3 regions of the Sphingobacterium sp. UBA2480 genome follow, and region 2 is predicted to be linked to each of the others. Evidence: riboswitches for the same ligand, from Rfam matches in the RefSeq annotation. Region 2 holds a riboswitch; each other region holds the start of a gene.
What was found. A riboswitch is a leader RNA that binds a small molecule or an ion and turns the genes downstream of it on or off. The one in region 2 is predicted to bind S-adenosylmethionine.

Region 1: linked by a shared signal. The riboswitch ahead of metE (5-methyltetrahydropteroyltriglutamate--homocysteine S-methyltransferase) and the one ahead of B3600_RS13795 (hypothetical protein) in region 2 are both predicted to bind S-adenosylmethionine.
Region 3: linked by a shared signal. The riboswitch ahead of B3600_RS08870 (methylenetetrahydrofolate reductase) and the one ahead of B3600_RS13795 (hypothetical protein) in region 2 are both predicted to bind S-adenosylmethionine.

The regions. Positions count from the first base shown of each region.
Region 1 is NZ_DDPA01000010.1:214,655-222,331, reverse strand. It holds gene B3600_RS24865 (sensor histidine kinase) at 1-1,508, shown strand, start outside; gene B3600_RS24860 (response regulator transcription factor) at 1,611-2,300, shown strand; SAM riboswitch class I at 2,485-2,588, shown strand; gene metE (5-methyltetrahydropteroyltriglutamate--homocysteine S-methyltransferase) at 2,667-4,979, shown strand; gene B3600_RS24850 (hypothetical protein) at 5,079-5,609, opposite strand; gene B3600_RS24845 (helix-turn-helix domain-containing protein) at 6,029-6,619, shown strand; gene B3600_RS24840 (hypothetical protein) at 6,651-7,016, opposite strand; gene B3600_RS24835 (single-stranded DNA-binding protein) at 7,191-7,586, shown strand; gene B3600_RS24830 (hypothetical protein) at 7,639-7,677, opposite strand, start outside.
Region 2 is NZ_DDPA01000007.1:126,523-134,199, forward strand. It holds gene B3600_RS13785 (SusC/RagA family TonB-linked outer membrane protein) at 1-3,170, shown strand, start outside; gene B3600_RS13790 (RagB/SusD family nutrient uptake outer membrane protein) at 3,176-4,693, shown strand; gene B3600_RS13795 (hypothetical protein) at 4,794-5,057, opposite strand; SAM-I-IV-variant riboswitch at 5,124-5,217, opposite strand; gene B3600_RS13800 (DUF3050 domain-containing protein) at 5,429-6,199, shown strand; gene B3600_RS13805 (TolC family protein) at 6,464-7,677, shown strand, end outside.
Region 3 is NZ_DDPA01000004.1:342,532-350,208, forward strand. It holds gene B3600_RS08860 (OmpW/AlkL family protein) at 1-75, shown strand, start outside; gene B3600_RS08865 (DUF2723 domain-containing protein) at 220-3,249, opposite strand; gene B3600_RS08870 (methylenetetrahydrofolate reductase) at 3,493-4,449, opposite strand; SAM riboswitch class I at 4,520-4,622, opposite strand; gene B3600_RS08875 (hypothetical protein) at 4,707-4,841, shown strand; gene B3600_RS08880 (hypothetical protein) at 4,912-5,763, opposite strand; gene rimM (ribosome maturation factor RimM) at 5,874-6,398, opposite strand; gene B3600_RS08890 (30S ribosomal protein S16) at 6,518-7,039, opposite strand; gene B3600_RS08895 (UvrD-helicase domain-containing protein) at 7,482-7,677, shown strand, end outside.

The sequences.
Region 1 (7,677 bases), on a different contig from region 2:
AAGAGCAAGAAGACCAATTACGTGCATTGTATCCAAATGTAATTGAAATCAAAAATTCATTCTACGAAACATACATCAAAAGACCGGAGTACCAGAAATTTATCAAATTTTCTGTTTCAAATGAGCTTACCGACGATAATTTGGTACAGGCTTTTATCATGTTAAATGCTTCAAAGGTAGATGATCAGATCAATGGGAAGGACGATAGCACGCGGTTTGTTATCCCCCTAATGGACCCACTGGTCAATCAACAAACAAAATTCCGGGTAGCCACATTACCTCCAAGAGAGAATGCGAAACTTGCGAAAACAATTTCTGATTTGGAAAAAAGATTGGATATCCTCAACAGAAAAAACGCGTGGAGTGGCTTTAATGTATATGATTCCGTTGCCATGCTGGGCGGCAAAAAAGCAGACTACATCGAAGATATTGCTATTGGAATGGAGCTTGCTAAACGTCCATTAAAGGATCGATTGAATGTGATCATCGTTCAAGAACTTATCAAAGAGGAGTTGGCTCAACGCGACATTAAAGCTCCTTTCAATATTGAAATATGGAGCACAAACAATATATTACTAAATAATATTTTAAACGAAGCCGCTTTAAATAACCCAACAAATACAACCAAATACTCAACGGCACTTTTTAAAGGTGATATCGGTGCTGCGCCAGGAAAATTAACCATCTATTTCCCCAATAAAAAGGCGATAATTGCCGATAATATGGGCTATCTGTTGCTGCCCATGCTGGCACTGCTTTTCTTGTTGGTGGGGTGTTTTGCTTATACACTGATTATCATCTTCAGACAAAAGAAAGTTTCGGAAATGAAGACGGATTTCATCAACAACATGACGCATGAGTTTAAAACACCTGTTGCAACAATTATGATTGCCAGTGAGTCACTTAAAGATCCAGACATCAATGCCGACCACAAGCGCGTTCAGAAATTGGCTAATATCATCTACGACGAAAATGTTAGACTCGGAAATCATATTGAACGTGTGCTCGATTTGGCAAGACTAGAAAAAGAAACGCTAAAACTCGACCAGGTAGAAGTATGCATCAATGATCTTGTTTCGGCAGTAACGGACAGTATGCAGCTACGGATGCAAAATATTGGCGGGAAATTCAGTATAGATCTTGCAGCGACCAAGGATGTTGTCGTTGGTGATGAGTTACATTTTTCCAATGTATTTTACAATCTTTTGGATAATGCCATCAAGTACAGCAAAGGAGATTTACATGTCAACATCAATTCAAAAAATGTTGGCGACACCATTGTTGTCACCATAGCCGACAATGGTATTGGGATGAGCCGGGATCACCTGCAAAAGATTTTCGACCAGTTTTACCGTATTCCAACTGGGAATGTTCATAATGTCAAAGGATTTGGCCTTGGCTTAAGTTATGTACAGGACATTCTGAGAAGGCTGAACGGAAAAATTACAGTTAAAAGTGAAAAAGATAAAGGCACGACCTTTGAAGTAATTTTGCCTATTAAAAAATAAAACGTTCCTTTTTTGTATATTTCCTCTTTAAAAAATTTCAAAGGTTGAGGAAGGCTGATTTATCAGCATCAAGGGACATTGGTGAAAATTAATATATTCATTATGCAAAAGATATTATTAGCAGAAGATGATCCTAATTTGGGGGATCTTTTAAAAGACTATCTCGAATTAAAGGGAAAATTTGACGTCACATTATGCACGGATGGAGATGAAGCGATTTCTCAATTCAAAAAAAATAACTACGACCTTTGTATTTTTGATGTCATGATGCCAAAAAAGGACGGATTTACAGTTGGACGTGAAATCAGAAAAACAAACAATACTGTTCCTATTATCTTTGCCACAGCAAAGGGGATGATGGAAGATAAGACCGAAGCCTTTGAGCTAGGAGGAGATGATTATATCACCAAGCCTTTTCGAGTGGAAGAATTATTGCTCCGCATCAATGCTTTGCTGAAACGCAGTGTTCGAGACAAAGAAGAAGAAGTGGTTGCGGATAAATTTGAAATTGGCGATTATTTCTTTGATTATACAAGTCAGCAGATTTCTTACAAAGGACAGATGCAAAAACTCTCCACGAAAGAAGCTGAACTACTCCGCTTGCTTTGCTTAAAGAAAAATGATGTGCTGACCCGGGAAGAAGCGTTGTTAAAAATATGGCATGATGATAACTATTTTACGGGTAGAAGTATGGATGTATTTCTCAGTAAACTTCGTAAATATCTAAAAGAAGATAGCAAAGTTGAAATTGTCAATGTGCACGGAAAAGGTTACAAACTTTTGGTCAGTTAAAAAAAGGGGAATGAAAAATATAGTCATTCCCCTTTTTATGCTACACGCGTATTCAAGCGTGACTTACTCGAATTCGTGGATGAAAATAAAAGAACAAAACAATTTCATCCTTAGTAGAATATAAAAAATTGACGCACTTTTATAAAAAATTTGCATTTCAAAAAGAAATGTTCTAACTTAGCGTCGCTTATAGAGAAAGGCAGAGGGAATAGACCCGATGAAGCCTTAGCAACCTGTCCCTTGACAAGGTGCTAAATTCTACCCTACTTGATATGGGAATGATAAGCCGAAGTCACCAAATTCTAGTGTGTCCTTCTCTCTCTAGCAAGAAATATAGTTGAAAAAGAAATATTAAAAACATTCATTATGTTATTGACTAACAATTTAGGTTACCCTCGTGTGGGCGCGTTCCGCGAATTGAAAAAAGCCAATGAGGCCTATTGGGCTAAAAAATCTTCTGTTGAGGAATTATTGGACACAGCAAAAAAAATTCGTGAAGGCAATTGGAAAACACAAAAAGATGCTGGAATAGATTTGATCCCTTCCAATGATTTCTCTTTTTACGATCAAGTATTGGATTTAACCCTCACTGTTGGTGCAATTCCTGCTCGCTACCATTCTTTATTGAATAAAGTAGACAACAATTACAGTTTAGATCTATATTTTGCCATGGCGCGCGGTTTCCAACAAGAAGGAATCGACGTGACTGCAATGGAAATGACCAAGTGGTTGGATACGAACTACCACTACATGGTACCAGAATTCACAAAAGATCAAGAATTCAAATTGACTTCCGAAAAATTCTTAAATGAATACAACGAAGCAAAATCATTGGGCATCGATACTAAACCAGTTCTATTAGGTCCTATTACATACCTTTTGATCGGTAAAGAAAAAGAAGCTGGCTTCGACCGTATCGATTTATTGGATAAACTTATTCCAGTATATGAGCAAATACTAGCTAAATTAGCTGATGCTGGTGCACAATATGTTCAGATTGACGAGCCTTTCTTAGCATTGGATTTAGATGCTAAAGTAAAAGCTTTATATCAACCTACTTTCGAAAAATTAGCTGCAGCAGCAAAAAATATCAAATTAATCGCAACGACTTACTTCGAAGCTTTAAAAGACAACGAAGATATCGCAGTTAACCTACCTATCCATGCTTTACATTTGGATCTGGTACGCGGTGAAAACCAATTGGATACGGTATTGGCTAAAGTTCCTGCTTCATTAACATTATCTTTAGGTATTGTTGAAGGCCGTAACATCTGGAAAAATGATTACGAAAAATCATTGGTTAAAATCAAACAGGCTGTTGATGCATTAGGAAAAGACCGTGTATGGGTAGCTCCTTCTTCATCTTTGTTGCACGTTCCTTTTGACTTAGACAATGAACACAATGAACAATCGCTACCAGCTGAAGTAAAAAACTGGTTAGCATTTGCTAAACAAAAATTAGCTGAAGTAAAAGACTTAGCCGTACTAGCGGAGGGAGAAGTTGATGCTGAAACAGCAAAACGCTTCGAAGCGAACAAAGCGGCTGCTGAAAGCCGTCGTACCTCTCCATTGATCCACAAACCAGAGGTTAAAACACGTACAAGCAATATTACTGATGACGATGCAAAACGCACTTCAGCATTTGCAGACCGTAAAGCAGCGCAACAAGCGAAATTCAACTTACCGGCGTTCCCGACCACAACTATCGGTTCATTCCCACAAACGAAAGATGTTCGTAAATGGAGAGCAGATCTGAAAAAGGGTGCTATTACGCAGGCAGAATACGATAAAGCAATCGCAGAAGAAACAGAAAACACCATCCGTCTTCAAGAGCAATTGGATATCGACGTATTAGTACACGGCGAATTCGAACGTAATGACATGGTTGAATACTTCGGTGAACAATTGGCTGGTTACGCTTTCACACAAAATGGTTGGGTACAATCTTACGGTTCACGTTGTGTAAAACCTCCGATTATCTATGGTGACGTATACCGTCCTGAAGATATGACTGTCCGTTGGTCTTCATATGCACAATCATTGACAAATCGTCCGGTTAAAGGTATGTTGACTGGTCCTGTAACAATCTTACAATGGTCTTTCGTACGTAACGATCAACCGCGCTCAACAACGACTTACCAAATTGCATTGGCGATCTTGGATGAAGTACAAGCCTTGGAAAAAGCAGGTATCAAAATCATACAAATCGATGAACCAGCTATCCGTGAAGGATTACCGTTACGTAAAGCTGATCAAAAAGATTACTTGAACTGGGCAGTACGTGCTTTCCGTGTCTCTTCATCAAATGTTGAAGACGATACACAGATTCACACACACATGTGTTATTCTGAGTTCAATAATGTGATCGAAGATATCGCTGCAATGGATGCCGACGTTATCACGATTGAGACTTCACGTTCTCAAATGAAATTATTGAATGCTTTCGCCGGTGATTTCAAATATCCAAATGATATTGGTCCAGGTGTTTATGACATTCACTCACCACGTGTTCCAAGCAAAGATGAGATGGTAGATCTATTGCGCAAAGCAAAAGCAGTAGTTCCAGCAGAACAACTTTGGGTTAATCCTGACTGTGGTTTGAAAACTCGTGCTTGGCCAGAAACCAAAGCGGCTTTAGAGTCTATGGTTGAGGCTGCGAAAATCTTAAGAGCAGAATAATTCTTAAACTATATTGATAAAGCCCTAGCTGAAATTTCAGCTAGGGCTTCTTTATTGGGCTTCGTTCAAAATAAAAACTGTTATCCGAATAAGGTGCGGTTATTTTCGGCTGTTCTTCCGTTCTTTCTTGTTTTCCTTTTCGTTCCCGTTCTTAATTTCCTGTTTTCCTTTAATCCGATCTTCAATCGCCTTCAGGCTTGACGAAAAATCGAGGTCAACATTTTCAAATTTAGCCTTTTTTAACGCCTTCAATGCCTTTTTGTATTTTCTCATTTTTTCAAATAGCAGTGCTTTCTTGATCCAGATTCCTGTCAAGGGCATGGCCGGAAGTGTCAAAGCAAATTTGATCGTCTTTTTTGCAGCTTCATACTCCCCCATATCAATCAATGTCTGAATAAAATAAGGATATACTTCCAGTGCCTGCACATTATGCACCAAAGCTTCCTGGAAATACCTTTTTGCCTGCTCATAGTCCAATAGCTGTTCGGCATAAACTCTTCCCATCAAACACAGCGCCATTGTATTGGACTCATCATAGGATAGCGCATAGGATAAGGATTCCATGGTCTCCTCCAAATACATCGGATAGTTATCCAGCGCCTGAAGGACATATTTATTTACTGAATTCATAAAATTTTCTAAAACATAACATTCATATCCAGCTTTCACGATAACTTGAAAGTAACTGGATTTTTAAAACTCCTGAATAAGCTAAGCATATTGGAAAAGTGGACTACCATTTCGAGCGCCACGTTTTAGCCAATATCAACCTAGGTTACTTAACGTATTAAGAAGAAGATTAGGAAAGGGCCGTATTCCGAAGAATATTCCCGAGAATCTTCTCTGTGGACGAAGCGGGATTTTCTAATATTACAAACATATTCTTCCGTTTTTATTAATTACTCTATTGAATTGCAAAGATTCAAAATATTTACCAAATTCCAAAAACTTTTGATTATTAATCTGTTATATTGTTCAGCACGATATTGGCATATTATTGTCGCATCAATTTCACTAAAATTCACCGACTATTTCCCCATCTTTGAACTATGGAAAGTCAATCAGCTAATCAATTAATCAAACTAGCAAGAAAACGTAAGGGACTAACGCAGCAGGAACTCGCCGATCAAGCGGGGGTATCGCTAAGAACAGTGCAACGCATAGAAAAAGGCACGGAAGAAATCAGTGGATTTAGTCTCAAACAGATCAGTCAAATTTTGGAAATACCATTAGAACAACTCATTATGCCAAATGTAAATCAAATCAGTATCGACAACAATCAAACAGGAAGTATTAAAGCGCTATATTTAGCATCGCTCACCTTTTTGGTCAATCCATTATTAGGGCTATTGGTCCCAGCAATTATGGGTTATACGAAACAAAACAAAGACGCCTTATACAGTAAGCACCTAAAAAAAATAATTATAATACACGCTGTTGGACTATTTTTTCTCGGAAGTTTCATAGGCTATATCATTATTGCAGATTTTTTTAAAATTGCACTACCGTCTTTTTTAACCAATATCTTTAATAGCGCCTATTTTTTACTCATCCCAGTATGCTATTACATATTGATTCTAACGTTTACTATTTTTAATTATATTGCAATAAGAAAAGCCAAGCTCAGTTCTGCAAACTAAACCAATACAAATGAATCTATTGTGATCAATATCACAGCGGTTTCTTTTGAACAATCAATACCCAATCATTCTCCAACAACAGATACCCTGTTTCGTAAATAAAGCTATAGGTCTGCCCCTTGTTATTGGAAAAAGTATGTGTATGAAACTTAAAATCAAATCCCAACCGCTTTAACTTTTCCCGTTGTATCTTCACCATACCCTCCCCACTCAATGCATCTAATAAAATACGGCGGTTTTTTCGTAGGATATTATTCACATTGCGCACCAGATTGGTCTGGTCGCTATTTAATTTATTGTTATAGGCGTTCCGGCAAGCATCATCACAAAATCGCTTGTCCGAACGGCCATATATTACTTTGCCACATTCAAGGCAGACTTTTTCTCCAGAACTCATAACGGAAGATTAAACGACAACAAACGGTTACAACCGACTATAGTCGAATACAAATGGTAAATAGACGACTATAGTTATTTCCCCACCCCACCTTTGCTTAAGATCATTCGGCGTTCATAGCCAATGACCATCAACTAAAATAAGAATTATTAAAAACTTTTAAAAATTAGACACATGAGCACATTACGCAACAAAGTACAATTGGTTGGGCATTTAGGAAACGACCCGTTAATCAAAACAACTTCCACTGGCACCAATTACTCCATATTACGTCTCGCCACCAATGATCTTTTCAAGAACAAAGCCGGTGAATGGGTTGAAGAAGTTCAATGGCATACACTCGTGGTTTGGGGTAAGCAAAACAATACCATTGAAAAGAAATGCCAACGTGGGACCAAACTCATGGTTGAAGGCAAGCTCACCTATCGTAACTATGAGAACGCAGATGGGGTAAAACAATATGTCACAGAAATTAAAGTAGATAATTTTATGATTTTATCTGATTCGAACGGTGCCAAAGATGACATCCCAACACCTCGAGATGAAAATGAAGACGATCTGCCTTTCTAGTATGATCAACGAGGTAGGTTTTCAAGCCCCTACCTCGTCGATTGTTTCCAACTTATTTTGTCAGGCTTGCAGTCAACGCTCTTCCTAGGTT
Region 2 (7,677 bases):
TGAACACAAAAAAGACAAGACAGTGGCCCGAAAAACGGGTGTCATTTGTTCCAGAAGTCAGTATTATGGCACTTTGTCTTTCGATTGCGGTACCAACTGCGGGGTCTGCAAAATCGTTATGGACAACAGCTGGCCGATTACCGGAGAACACACCGCATGCGGCATATAATAAATTAGGCATGTTCCAGCATGCTGTGAAAGGAAAGGTAAAGGATAGCGATGGAAAACCGATTGAAGGCGTTACAGTAAAGGTTAAAAATTCGGCTGTAGAAACAAAAACAAACGGGTTGGGCGACTATGAATTCAAGTCCGTCGATGTCGGAGCCGTCCTGCTGTTTTCATCCGTGGGTTTTGAAACAAGGGAGGTCGTTTTCAATGGCAACGGCCAACAATTGGATGTTGTGCTAAATAACTCATCTTCAAGTTTAGAGGAAGTCGTTGTCGTTGGTTATGGTACGCAAAAGAAAGTAAACCTAACAGGTGCCGTGGCTACAGTGAGCGGCAAAGATATGATCAAACGGCCCGTTGTCAATACAGCTTCCATGCTGCAGGGCGCAATACCGGGCGTACAAATCAACCAGGGCTCGGGAGAACCAGGCAATGAAGGTGTATCCATCCGCATTCGTGGTAAGGGAACTTTTAGTGGTGCCGGATCGGATCCTTTGGTGTTGATCGACGGTGTACAAGGCAAATTTTCGGATGTCAATCCCAATGATATCGAAAATGTCAGTGTACTTAAGGATGCGGCATCTGCAGCGATTTATGGATCCCGCGCGGCAAATGGTGTTATTTTGATCACCACAAAACAGGGGAAATCAGGGAAAACAACCGTTCAGTATGACGGTAATGTGGGTATCTATAAGCCTACGAAAATGTTTGATCTGATCACTAATTCGGCGCAGTATATGGAATTATACAATGAAGCGCGTAAGAATTCCAATCTCAACGATGGCCTATATCCCGCCGATGTGATCGCTGCCTATCGCAATAGCAACGATCCTGTAAAATATCCAAATACGGACTGGTTGGGGCTTATTTTCCAAACTAAACCGACCTACACGCATAATCTTGGTATCCAAGGGGGAAACGAGAAGACAACCTTTAATGTTGGTTTGGGCTACGTCAATCAGGATGGAATGATCAAAGGTTTTAACTACGACCGTTATTCCGCCCGGCTCAATCTGACGACCAAAATCTCGGACGGGATTAAATTCGGAACAAATATCTTGCTCAAAACAGGACATACTGAATCTATTCCGGGTGGATCCAAAGACTTGTTCCTGTCGGCCATGTCGCAGGCACCAACCTATGGCCCATTTTTGCCGGATGGTAGCGGGCGATATACGTACAAAGCTTACGACTGGGAGTACAACAATAAAAATCCTATGGCCGTATTGGATCGGAAATTCACCTACAATACCGATGATTATGCGGCTAATTTGCAGGCCTGGATGGAAGTACAACTGTTTAAAGGTCTTTCCTGGTACACCAAAGGTGCCTATAACTTCAATATGGACAAGTACAAGGATTATAAATCGACCTTGGATGAATATTACTACCACACGGGTACGCTGGGAACAACATTGGATCTTGGCAAGGGCCTTACAGATCAGGATCAGCAAACCATTTACACCAATTTATTTACTTACCTGAACTACGATCGTGCATTTGGGGCCCACCACCTCAAAGTGCAGGCCGGATATAGTATTGAAAAAAGTAAGTATACCTACCTCCAGGGCTTCAGACAGAATTTTGTCGACGATACCTTAACGGAATTAAATGCCGGTGGATCGGATATTCAACGGGCAAACGGAACAGCCAACCAATGGGCATTGATTTCTTATTTCGGCCGATTGAACTATGATTACCAAGGAAAATACCTCTTAGAAGCCAATATGCGTTACGATGGTAGTTCCAAGTTTTACGGTAAAAACCGTTGGGCAGCATTCCCTTCTTTCTCAGCCGGCTGGCGTGTATCTGAGGAATCGTTTGTCAAGGAATTTGCTTCGGGTTGGCTGGATAATTTGAAGATCCGTGGATCCTGGGGCCAACTTGGAAATCAGAATACCGGTAACTATCCGTATCAACCCGTATTGGGACTTACCGGAAATTACTCTTTTGACAATAGTACGCTAAATTCCGGTGTTGCTCAACAGGGATTAAACAACCCGATTATCAAATGGGAAACAACAACGATGACCGATGTGGGGTTGGACTTAAGTCTGTTTAAAAATTTAGATATCACCTTTGACTGGTACAAAAAGAGAACGACTGATATCCTTAGGCAGTCACAGATTACTGCAATCGTTGGTTTAGGAGCACCTTACGTCAATGATGGAATTGTCGAGAATAAAGGTCTTGAATTGGGAATTACTTATCGTAATCAGATTACTACGGGAGCATTGGAAGGGTTACGCTATCAGCTAGGTGCAAACCTCGATCGTTTCAAAAACAAGCTGGTGAAATTTGGCGAACCGGAAATCGGGGGCTATACAATCAAGAAAAACGGCTACGCGATGGACAGTTTTTATACCTACGAAGTCATAGGTATATTCCAATCGGAACAAGAAGTCGCTAGTTCGCCTAAGCAGTTTAATGACAATACATTGCCAGGAGATCTCAAGTACCGGGATGTCAATGGGGATGGAAAAATAGATGCGAACGACAGAACAATTATTACGGGTGTAGATCCAAAGTTGAACTATAGTTTTAATCTAAGTGCAAGTTTTAAGGGCTTTGACTTTTCGGCCCTATTACAAGGGGTATATGGTGTCAAATCTTATGTTTCGGGCTGGGGTGTAACTCCTTTTGTACAGGGTAGCCCACCGACAAAAGATTGGTTAGACCGTTGGACACCTGAAAATCCTTCGACTACGATGCCCCGTATTTATTGGGGTTGGAGCGCTCCGGAGAAATTCAGTCGAGCTTCCAGCTATTTTATACAGGATGCTTCCTACTTCAGGTTGAAAAACCTTGTATTAGGATACACTTTACCTGATGGGCTATTGAAAAAATATAAAATTGACCGCCTACGGGTTTATTTTTCGGGTGATAACCTTGTGACTGCAACCAAATTTAAGGGCCTGGATCCTGAGCGCTATGGAAATGGTGACCTCGTGCAATATCCGCAAAACAAGATTTATTCATTTGGTGTACAAGTTAATTTTTAAGTGCTATGAAAAAGAAATTTATAACAGCGTTGCTATTATCCGGACTATTTTTGGGTTCCTGTAACAGTGCCTTGGACCTCAATCCTTTGGATCAGATTGCTTCGGACAACTATTTTAGCAAAAAATCGGATTTTGATAATGCCTTGGCCGGTGTTTACGCTTCGTTGCAGAGTGAGACGTTCTCTTATGGGATGCCTTTTCGGGACTGTCTGACCGACAATGGCTATAATCAGTTCAATTCAGGTAGCGTCAACGAAATCGTTGGCGGCAATTTAAATCCAACAACAGGTGGCTACGAAACCGGTATCTATAATGATGCATACGTAGCGATAGGCAGAGCAAATCGTTTGATCGAGAAATTACAAAGCTATGCAGGGGCAGACATAAACGATGCAGAGAAAAAGAAAATGGAAGCTGAAGCCCGCTTTATCCGTGCTTTCGTTTATTTCCAATTGTACAGTATCTATGGCGAAGTGCCGCTTGTGCTGACTCCCCTCAATCTGGAGAATCAGCGTCAGCCAAAGGAAAGTGCAGAGAATATACTAAAACAGATTCGAGCTGATCTGGATTTTGGGATCGCCAACTTAGCGGCTAAACCGTATTTCAATAATGGGGGGCATGCGACCGCAAGTTCAGCAAAAGCCTTGAAAGCACGGGTTTTATTGTTTGCGGCTTATGGTGACAAAGGGGTGCCCGATTTAGCAATCTTGAAAGAGGTAAAAGACTTATGCACCGATATCATGAAAGAGTATACCCTGAGTACGGCTTTTGAAAATGTCTTTCGCGATGCGACACAAAAGAATAATACCGAGATTATCTTTTCGGTCAATTTTCTGGCACCGAATAATACTGCCCCTTGGGACATGTACCTAGGCGATTGGATTGCTGCTTCGCCTTTACAAAACCTGGTGGATACCTATGAATGCAAAGATGGTTTGCCTTTTGGTGAATCACCGTTGACCGACCGAACCAACCCGTTCAAAGATAGGGATCCGCGCCTGAGCAAAACAATTTTTGTGGACCATCCTGATTTTGGCGGCGGTAAGATCCATACACCGTCCAATCCGCGGCCTACGGGGTATGGGGTGCTGAAATTTTTGGATCCGGCCAACTTACCTTTTGGCTTTTCAACATTGAGCCAACAGGATGCGGTTGTACTGCGGTTTGGCGAGGTGTTATTGATGTATGCCGAAGCACAAAATGAAATCGCCGGGCCAGATCAATCGGTTTATGATGCCATGAATACTTTGCGGAGTCGGGTTCAGATGCCTGGGTTCCCTGCCGGTTATACCAAGGAAAAAATGCGCGACCGTATCCGCCACGAAAGAAGAGTCGAACTTGCTTTTGAAGGACTACGGCATTACGACCTGATTCGTTGGCATATTGCGGGTGAAGTACTCAATGCTGTCAAAGACAGTAAAGTGCCCTATCATTTCGAAGATAAATTCTATCGCTGGCCATTACCACAAACAGAAATTGAGAAAAGCGCAGGGATACTGATTCAGAATCCAAACTATAAATAACAAGACTTTTTGCCTTCTTCTGATCGGCAATTTCCTAAACCAACCACAGCAGCGCGCACGAAATCTTTTCGATGCGCGCTATTTTTGGCGGTGATAACGATTACTGTAAAGGGATCAACACATTCTGTTCCAAGCGTACAGGGACATGCTTCACCGAGGTAAAACCGTCTTCCTTAGAAACTATGTTGGAAAGATCGAGTCCTCTTTTGGAGAACGTACTGATCAAAGCTGTTCTAAAGGTAGCTTTTGATGATCCCCAGCCTTGTCCTAAGATGGTGTCATTGTTAAGCTGTATGAGTTCATCCGTTGAATAATAACTGAATTTTTCCAGTAAGTGTTGGTAAAGATTTGTTGTAGTAGCCATACAATTTAAAAATTTAAAGGATTAAACCATAAACTGTATCCAGATCTTTGTGGGAAAATAATCGTTCTGCAACGTTTATTTTGGTCGAAACCCGTATTAATTTACCACCGCGGTGCCTGCACTCGGTTGGTATTGCATCATGCAATTCTGAATACTCTACAAATATAGTAGATTATTTTTTATTATAAAAAATATTTTTGTTTTTAAGGGTAAATGAGCGTTAAAATCAGTACAAGGGAGGTCAAAGTGGGGGCAGGTTGTTGTTTTTGATTTGGTTATGAAGCGGATAGCTGGACGGTAAATTTATCATGCTACTGTAATCTCATTTAAAATACTTTTAATAAATAAAGATAAGACGATACTTTTGCGCCATGAATAGAATTGCGGAAATTAATGAATACATTGCTGCCGAACGCGAGGTATTATTGCAACACCCTTTGTATCGTAAGATCAAAACGATCAAGAATCTACGTTCTTTTACAGAAGGGCATGTTTACGCTGTATGGGATTTTATGTCTTTACTAAAAGCTTTACAGATTAAATTGACCTGTACGACTTTACCCTGGTTTGCGAGCGAGCATCCATCAACACGCTATCTGATCAACGAAATTGTATTGGCAGAGGAGTCGGACGAATACATTGATGGCCGCCGTTTGAGCCATTTTGAAATGTATCTGGACGCCATGGATGCCATGGGTGCCGATCTTCATCTGGTCAATAAATTTATCGGTCATGCCAAAAAATCGAGCGACATATTCGATGTCATCGCGACGACAACATTGGATAAGCGGATCAAAGACTTTTTGAATTTTACATTTGAAGTGATTGCTGAAGGTGAGGTGCATAAAATTGCTGCCGCCTTTACGTTCGGGCGTGAAGATCTTATTCCGGGAATGTTTACCTCTATCTTGGAAGAAATTAAAACAAATTTCCCTACAGCCAATCTGGATAGCTTTATTTATTATTTCCAGCGTCATATTGATCTGGACGGCGACGAGCATGGACCTTTGGCCATGCAGATGATCACAGATCTTGCGAAGGACGATGACGTTAAATGGGCAGAAATGAAGGAGATCAGTAAAATCGCGCTACAAAAAAGAATACAATTGTGGAATGCAATAGAAGATTCTTTATACGGATAATCTGGTTTTATACCATCCCCGAAAGGCCTCTCAAATGTTGATTTGAGAGGCCTTTTTTATAGGCTGTAAAAAGAGTAGCGCAAACCCTACTTGGCAGATATTGGTCTTTTTGCTTGAATTGATGAAAAAATGTCTTTTTTCCATAACATATTGGCGTTTGTGAAGAAATCCAAGTTGTAATAAGTGTCTAAGTTTGCAACGCAAAAAAATAATAGAGCACACGTGAACTTTTTTCCTCCCCATTGGGCAAAAGGAATACTAACTATGGGATTGTTAGTATTCACTATTTCGGACACCTTCGCCCTCGATTCTTTGCGTATGTCCCTGAAAGACATGATCGACAAAGCACTCCAGAACAGTAAATACGTCGAGCAGTCCTATTTGCAGCTCAAAGAAAGTGAGGTGGCAGTCCAGCAGCAACGCATGGAACTGCTGCCCAAAATCTCCGCCAGAGCTTCTGCCAGTTATGCGAGTAATATGCCTGTTTATGATCAAGGCCTTTTAAATAAACCCGCCCAGCATGATATCATTCACTACTTGTACGATAGCGGTTTGGATTTTTATCTGAATCTCTACAATGGGCATCGCGATCTGATGAAAATTGAGTCCAAAAAATTGGAAAATGAGCTGGCCCGGATCGATTGGAAGAATGCGGCGGCGCAGAAGAAATTGGAGGTTTGCAATCTTTTTTTGGATTTGGAACTGTCGTATAGTAATAAATCTCTAATCGAGCAGGATATTGCTGATCAACGGGTACAACTCCAGGAGATTGAACATCTGTATACGGCGGGTGTTGTCTTGCACAGTGACGTTTTGCGTATTTCGTTAGAACTTTCGAAACGGGAACTGTTGCTCGTTCAGATCGGTCATGATATTCAGGCTGCAAATCAGAAACTACAGCTTATTGGAGGCATTACAGCGGAGATTATCCCCTTGAGCGAGCCTTTTAAAGTGGAAAGCCCCAGTTATGAAACGCTTGTTGCCGAAGCGCGAAGCCATGCTTTTTCCCTCCAAAAATCCGAACAGGAAGTTGTTTTGAAGAAATTATCAGTCAAACAGGCCCGATCAAATTATCTTCCTGAATTGGGGTTGACCAGCACATTTACTTTTGCCAATCCCCAGGTTTTCCTTTATCCCTATAACCCCAGCTGGTATAATCTGAGTATTACAGGGCTTAAATTAAACATACCAATATCAGCTATTTATCTCAATAGGAATGTGGTGCGCGGAGCACAAATAGCCTTAGACCGGCAACAGGTGAAACACCATCATGAGGAGGAAATTCTGGAAAATCAGTTGTTACAGGCGCTCTTGGATTATCAATTGGCGATCAAACAGCAGGACGTCTGCCAAAACAATAAGGCACTGGCACTGGAAAATGCACGGATTATAAAGAACAGGTATTTTAAATCATCGGCGCTGATTACAGATCTTCTAGATGCGGATATGCAATACTTAAAAACACTTTTTGATCTTGA
Region 3 (7,677 bases), on a different contig from region 2:
CCCAACCTATCCATACCGGCAAAAGTTGACATCAACCCATTCCTGCTCGGCTTTGGAGTCGGCATGAAATTTTAATAACTCGGCTCATTCCCTATCCTATATGTATTGAGGCCTCTTCCAATATTTTAGAAGAGGCCTCATCTGGTTTCTTATCTCAAATACGTTGATCCAATGCCCCATTAGGCGTGCCTGGTAATTTGGTTCAGTTCATCATCAAAATTATTCTACGCCGTACCAATTTTGATATTGCTGTCTCAACTGCTCAACACGTGCCAATCGTTTGGTATCCTTTGCTTCCAATAAAATAGCCTTATACCGGTCTACAGAGTCCAAGCCGGTCTGAATATCATTCCACTCAAAGCTCAGGTTTTTCTTATCCATTACCAATTGATGTAGGTATTCCATATTTTCAGCAACATAATCAAGGTTCCGGTCCATCATCCTGTTGGCCAGCTGAGGTTGCCCCGAGCGATACAGACTATCGATAATATCGGCATAATTGATGGCGTCCGACATCGCATATACGCGATCGGGCAATTGATCGTATGCTTTTTTTGCCACCTCCCCAGCTTGTTTGACCTGGCCATTGGCTAAAAGCATTCGGGCAGCTTTTCCAAATATATCACGGGCGTACATGCTTGCAAAGCGGAACGAATCTGTATCCAAGTATTGTGCATTTTTAACATTACCCCAATGATACGTATGCATAATATTGCTATATAACGCCTCCATATTAACTAGCCCACCCTGCTCACTTCGTTTTCCTGTCGACTGATCTGTAGCAGTGACAGGCATCAATCGAGAAGTAAAGCCCTCATTGACCAGGTATTTATCCAGTCCCAACTTAATATCACTTGGCAGCATATTCGAAAAATATATCGGTCTGTCCCAATGATTATTTTCAAGCACGGATAACAGGGTTAAATCCGACCTGGTCAGATGATCATTCGGAATTTCCCATTCCATTGCAGAAACTATAGCTCCCTGAAAATACGCCGGAACCGCATTTTTCTTAACCACCTCGTCTTTATCAATGCGCAATTGGACTTTCTTGGAAGGGAAATAGTTTTCCATATCACCGGAATTCAGCTGAACTTTATACTCCGGATCATCCGATGTGACAAACTGCAATAACTGCTGTATATCTACCGCATTGTCAAGTTGTCTATCTACGAAAGGGATATAATCACGAACGCCTTTTTTCGTCTTTTCAGCGGGAATCGTCACGGGGAGCCCTGCCGCTTGATACGTGGGTTGTTTGGCCTGTTGCATATACCAATCGCCTGTGAGATAGCTTAAAACGACAACCCGAACATCCGGACGTACGCCCTCTACTTCTTGCAAATACCATACAGGAAATGTATCATGATCGCCATAGGTAAATAGAATAGCATTTGGAGCACAGGATTCCAAATAATTGCGTGCCATATCCCTTGCCAACGATTTCTCGGACCGATTATGATCATCCCAGTTTTGATGAGCCAAAATAATAGGGCCTCCCAACAGCGCAAAAGAAATACCTGTCGCTAAAGCGTAACGTGTTTGTACAAAACGGTTGAAAAACCGAACAAATGCTATTACTCCCAGCCCAATCCAGATCGCAAAAGCATAGAAAGACCCCACGTAAGCATAATCTCGTTCCCGGGGTTGCATAGGAGTTTGGTTGAGATAAACTACGATCGCTACCCCCGTAAACACAAACAGCAAGGTCAGTACCAAGGTATAAGATTTATTGTTTCGGTACAACCAGATCGCACCAGCTATTCCGAGTAGCAATGGAAGAAAAAAATAAGTGTTCCGGCTCGGGTCATGCTCCTGCGATCGAGATATTTTATCTTGCCCCCCTAAACGCCAATTATCCAATGGTCTGATCCCCGACAACCAGTTGCCGTCACTATAGGTCCCATATCCTTGCCTGTCATTCTGTCTACCCACAAAATTCCATAAGAAATATCGGGTATACATATCTCCCAGTTGAAAATTAAAAAAGAACTTAAAATTATCGGAAAACGTTGGCTGTTGCCCTTCTTTCAAATTGAGGTAACTTCTGTAATAAGCTTGATGGCTTCCATCTTGGCTATAGATACGCGGGAAAAAGGTTTCCTTATCAAATTGATATTTGTCTACCTGTGTGAAGGGAACATACTCCGACTTATCTTTCCGATAGCTCGTCTTACTATCGACGCCAACCACTTGCGAGTCATAATAAGGTCCTTTGAGTAACGGTTCCCGTATATATTGTTCACGGCTCAAATATCCTAAAAAAGAAAATACATTATCCGGCGCATTATTGTTCAAGGATGGATTTGCTTTCCCACGGATCATGACCATGGTGTAGGAACTGTATCCAAATAAAACAAAACAAAGAACCAGCAAGGCTGTATTGAGTGTATATTTCTGCTTTTTATAGGAATAATATAGACCGTAAATTATCAATCCCCCCAATAATAGGCACGAGAAAAAAATTCCGGTACCAAATCCCATTCCCAATGAGTTCACAAATACGAGATCCACTTTAGCCGCTAGACCGACTAACCATTGAATAATTCCCCACAAAACGGCCCCCAAGATCAGCACTCCGACGAGGAAAGCTTTTATTGTCCCTTTCGCATTAACCTGTCGCGCTCTTCGGAAATAAACAACCATCGCGATAGCCGGGATTGCTAAAAGATTTAATAGATGCACTCCGATCGAAAGCCCCATAACAAAAGCAATAAAAACCAGCCAACGATCGCTACCGTCTTCATCTGCACGGACTTCCCACTTTAAAATTGCCCAAAATACAACTGCTGTACATAAGGAAGACATTGCATAAACTTCAGATTCTACTGCCGAATACCAAAATGAATCGCTGAAACTAAATGCCATTGCACCGACAACTCCTGCGCCGAAGATCTGCAGGTAGGTTGACAAAGAAGCTTGTTTGTCTTTGTTGAGTAGCTTTTTAGCAATGGCGGTTATTGTCCAAAATAAAAAGGTAACAGTAATTCCACTGCAAACTGCAGAACCTATATTCATCCAATAGGCGATCTGCCCCTTATTCCCTAAAGCGAGATTAGAAAATATATTCTGAATAAGAAGAAACAATGGTGCTCCCGGTTGATGTGCCACCTCCAATTTATAGGCACAGGCTATAAATTCACCGCAATCCCACCAGCTTACCGTCTTTTCAACTGTAGCGATATATACACAGGTGGCAATTAGTCCGCAAGCAAAACCGAGTAGAGAATTTAATCTATTGTACGTCATAAGGTCAATTGGTCTATTGTTAAAATCCTTTTTAGCACTTTAAGTTAAAAAGTTATCCTGACTCCGACACACGAATTAACACTATTTAACACCAGTACCTGACTGTAAACAGGCTATTCAACACTGAATATAGAGATCGACCTAAACCACGCTGCCGAGACTTTCAACCTATTTCAGGCTTTCACAATGAATATTATCATAAAAAAGGGAGCTTATCTGCTCCCTTTTTTATCATTTTATGAGTTAGGCTAGTTTTTCAACAATCTTCTTTGTTGGACCAGGATTACTCATCGTATAAAAATGTAATACCGGAGCGCCAAATTTAATCAGCTCTTGGCATTGCTGTACCAACCACTCTTCACCTACCTGTCTGACGTCGGCATTCGTTTTACATGCCGCGACAGCGTCACTCAGTTCCTCTGGAATATCTAAATGAAAAATTCTTGGCAAGGTCACCAATTGCTTTTTTGTTGTCAGTGGTTTTAATCCCGGAATAATAGGCACATGGATTCCATTGTCCCTACATTTTGTTACAAATTCCTTGTATTTTTCAACATTAAAGAACATCTGAGTCACAATAAACTCTGCTCCCATATCGACTTTTTGTTTCAGATATTTAAAGTCAGTATTGAAATTTGGAGATTCAAAATGCTTTTCGGGATACCCGGCTACTCCGATGCAAAAATCAGTCTTTTCCGACGTGATAATGTCTTCATGCAGATACTTTCCTTTATTCATATCGGTTACCTGTTCCAATAGGTCTGTTGCAAAAGCATGTCCACCATCGGTTGGTATAAAATCGGCATCGCCCTTACGTGCATCACCCCGCAACACCAAAACGTTATCTATCCCCAGGAAGTTCAAATCGATCAATGCATTTTCAGTTTCCTCTTTTGTAAAACCCCCACATATCAAATGTGGCACCGCATCCACTTTATATTTATTCATGATGGCCGCACATATCGCCACTGTCCCAGGACGTTTACGATAGGAAACACGTTCCAGTAATCCACTCGCATGCTCTTTATAGATATAATCTTCCCGATGGTAGGTGACGTCGATAAAAGGAGGTTTAAACTCCATCAGTTCATCCATGGTTTTAAAAATACTTTGGATGCCCTGCCCTTTCGCCGGTGGCAATAGCTCAAAAGAAAACAATGTTTTTCCTTTGGCATTCTGGATATGATCGATAATCTTCATTAAAAAACTGTTTTTAGTTTGGTTGGCTTACATCGAAACGCACACGTCGAGGAATCGTTTATCTACATGTAACTTATCTTTCCCACATGGAGTAGGGTAGAATTTAGCACCTTGAACAATACAGGTTGCTAAGGCTTCAACGGGTCTATTCCCTCGGCCTTTCTCTATAAGCGTTGCTAATATCGTTTTAAAAAATCAAAAGACAAAAATATTTTTTCGAAAAGGCAAAAATAGCAGCAAAAAGACTTCAATAAACGATGTTTCAACGTCACTTTAGCTTTGTGTCCATGCAACGACAGGATTCTTCGCCCTACCAAGAGTTTCAACGTCACTTTAGCTTTGTGTCCATGCAACGACAGGATTCTTCGCGCTACCAAGAGTTAAAGACCTAGAAAAACCAGTAGAATTAACGATCGAGGATCATAGACAGCGAAGAGATTGACTATGCCACAAGAACATTGGCTAAAGATTAGCTGCCAAAGAATTCCGTAAATTTTTGAGATAAAATGTGATCAATAAGAGTCCCCGAACATGGTACTCTTCTTTCGATCCATATTTAAATCCGTCAAATAAATAGTGATAGGCGACTAATGCCTCTTTTTCGTTGTAAAATAATTCCTTCCAAGAATCAGGAACATCTGCCCATGCCTTGAGCACAATGCCATTCTCGGCATAAATAATTGGTGATTCGACACCATCCATTCGATAATCGTGATGGGTGCCAGAGCTTGATATGTGTTGGAAATAAGCGATAGAATAATCTACAAAATTCAAGGCCCTCGCTTTTATCTCCTTTTCACTTTCTGATTTTACCGGAGCATTTCGCCATAAATTCACTTGGCTATCAAATTTACTGGGCGTTTCCCGGATAAGGGTTTTATCTAACACAAAGTTGATATAAAGTCTTTCACTAGTGGGTATACGTGCTGAGCTAAACTGTGAAAAATCACCTCTCAGCTGAACAAAATCTTTTTTTATTTTAACAATATCCAAAGCGACACTACCTTTTTTCTCATCCGTCAATTCTAATCTATCACCGTCAAATTTGTACTTACCAAAGAGTAAGATATCATCAATCGCCATGACAAACTGGTCCTTATCATGAAGCGAAAGAAAGGATCGGTATAGAATAGGATCATTACCATAGGTATCTGCCTCCACATTTTGGGGAGATTCTCTTTTTAATTTATGATACTCATCATTTGGATAGCCCAATATCATTTGGTAGTTACCTTCAGGAAACTCCTTTTTCTTCCCAAAGAAAGTACACGAAGACAATGAGAGTGTGAATAACAGCAGTAATAACGGTTTCAAAATCAATTAATAATTATGGCCAATAGTAATATTAATATATAAGGACCAAGATAAGAAATTACTGCAATAGTAAGTATAGGATATTCAATTGAATAAGCTTGGGGATATGCCTATTCCTTATACAGATCGACCAATCCCTCAGGCAATTCAACTTCAATGATCTCCTCTTCGCCATCAATTCCTAAGATCAAATCGTCGGACAGCGGAAACATCAGTTCTTTGCCATCCATATCTACTGTGGCGACAAATTGTTGTGGGAATTCCTGAACATCTGTTATTTGCCCCAGTTCGCCATGGTTTTCATCGATCACTAAAAATCCGATTAAATCAGTATATCTAAAATCATCCGGGTCGCGCTCGGGCATTTTATCATTGGAAAGATATAGCTTTTTACGAACGAGTACCTGAGCCTTATCGATATGATCCACATCCTCAAATGTTACATAAGCAGTGCTATTTTTTTGAAATTTAATGGCATCAACAAAATAAGGAACAAGCTTTTTGTTCAGTTCCACAAAGACAACATCGATATCCAAACTCTCGTATTCTTCGAATTCAAAAAACAGTTGTACTTCTCCTTTAAGACCTCTTGTTTTACTGATGTAACCGATGTAAAAGCATTGATCAATAGTCATATTTTTCTTATTTGGCGATTAGCTGTGAGACATGATTTGGCAAACGATTAGCCTATTGGCTGTTTCAAAAAAAGCCGGCTCAAGATTGAGTCGGCTTTCTCGAATACTTTATGAAAGAATTAACCTTCAGTTTCTTCTGATGCAGGAGCTTCAGTCTCTTCAGTAGCAGTTTCTTCTGCTACAGGAGCATTTTTAGCAGCTACAGCAGCAGCTTTTTCTTCTTTTTTCTTAGCTTCAGCCACTAAAGCAGCTTTTTTAGCTTCAGCTTTAGTTTGTGCTAAACCATCTTTTTTACCAGAGATTCTAGCTTCTTGAGCGTCAGTCCAAGCTGTAAATTTAGCTTCAGCAGCAGCTTCATCAAAAGCACCTTTTTTCACACCACCTTGCAAGTGTTTTTTGTAAAGAACACCTTTGTAAGAAAGGATAGCGCGAGCAGTGTCAGTTGGTTGAGCACCTTTATTCATCCAATCCAAAGCTTTTTCAAAATCCAAAACGATAGTTGCTGGATTTGTGTTTGGGTTGTAAGAACCAATACGTTCGATGAATTTACCGTCACGTGGAGCGCGAGAATCCGCTACGACTACGTGGTAAAAAGGACGTCCTTTTTTACCGTGTCTTTGCAATCTGATTTTAGTTGCCATTTTTTAATTTTATTTTATGTATTCAACATATCCCCCGAGCTTCATACTAGAGGGGATGCAAAGATAGTTATTTTTTTTTAATCAGCGTTATAATTTAATAAAACTTCACTGAAAACGACAGGGTTAGCTTCTTTCAGTAACCACTTTCAGGTTAAACACGTCCTACGCACGTTAAGATTTTGCTCTTACCATACTGTAGGTGAAACAAGTCTTTCAAAAAATCAGTGTACAAAATAGCCCTTTTCTTCAAAACTTTCATGACTTCGCAGATACCAACAGCAATGATAGCAAACTGAAGGTTCTTTCTGGCCAATAAAATAAGACACTTTCAAAAAAAAGCTATTTTACCAAATGTAAACAGGATGAACCGCTTGTGTACTTTCCCTTCGAAATAGTCACTGACATTTTTGCCAATTCACTTTTTACTTTCTACCTTCATTCTATGAAATCTGTTGCGCCATTAAAAATACTCAAAGCTTCGGCCGGTTCAGGAAAAACCTTTAGCTTAACTTTACACTATCTCACACTCCTACTATCCAACGAGAATAGCTATAAGGAGATTTTGGCGGTCACATTTACCAATAAGGCAACCGCTGAGATGAAGGAACGTATCCTTTCGGTACTCCATGGCTTGGCAA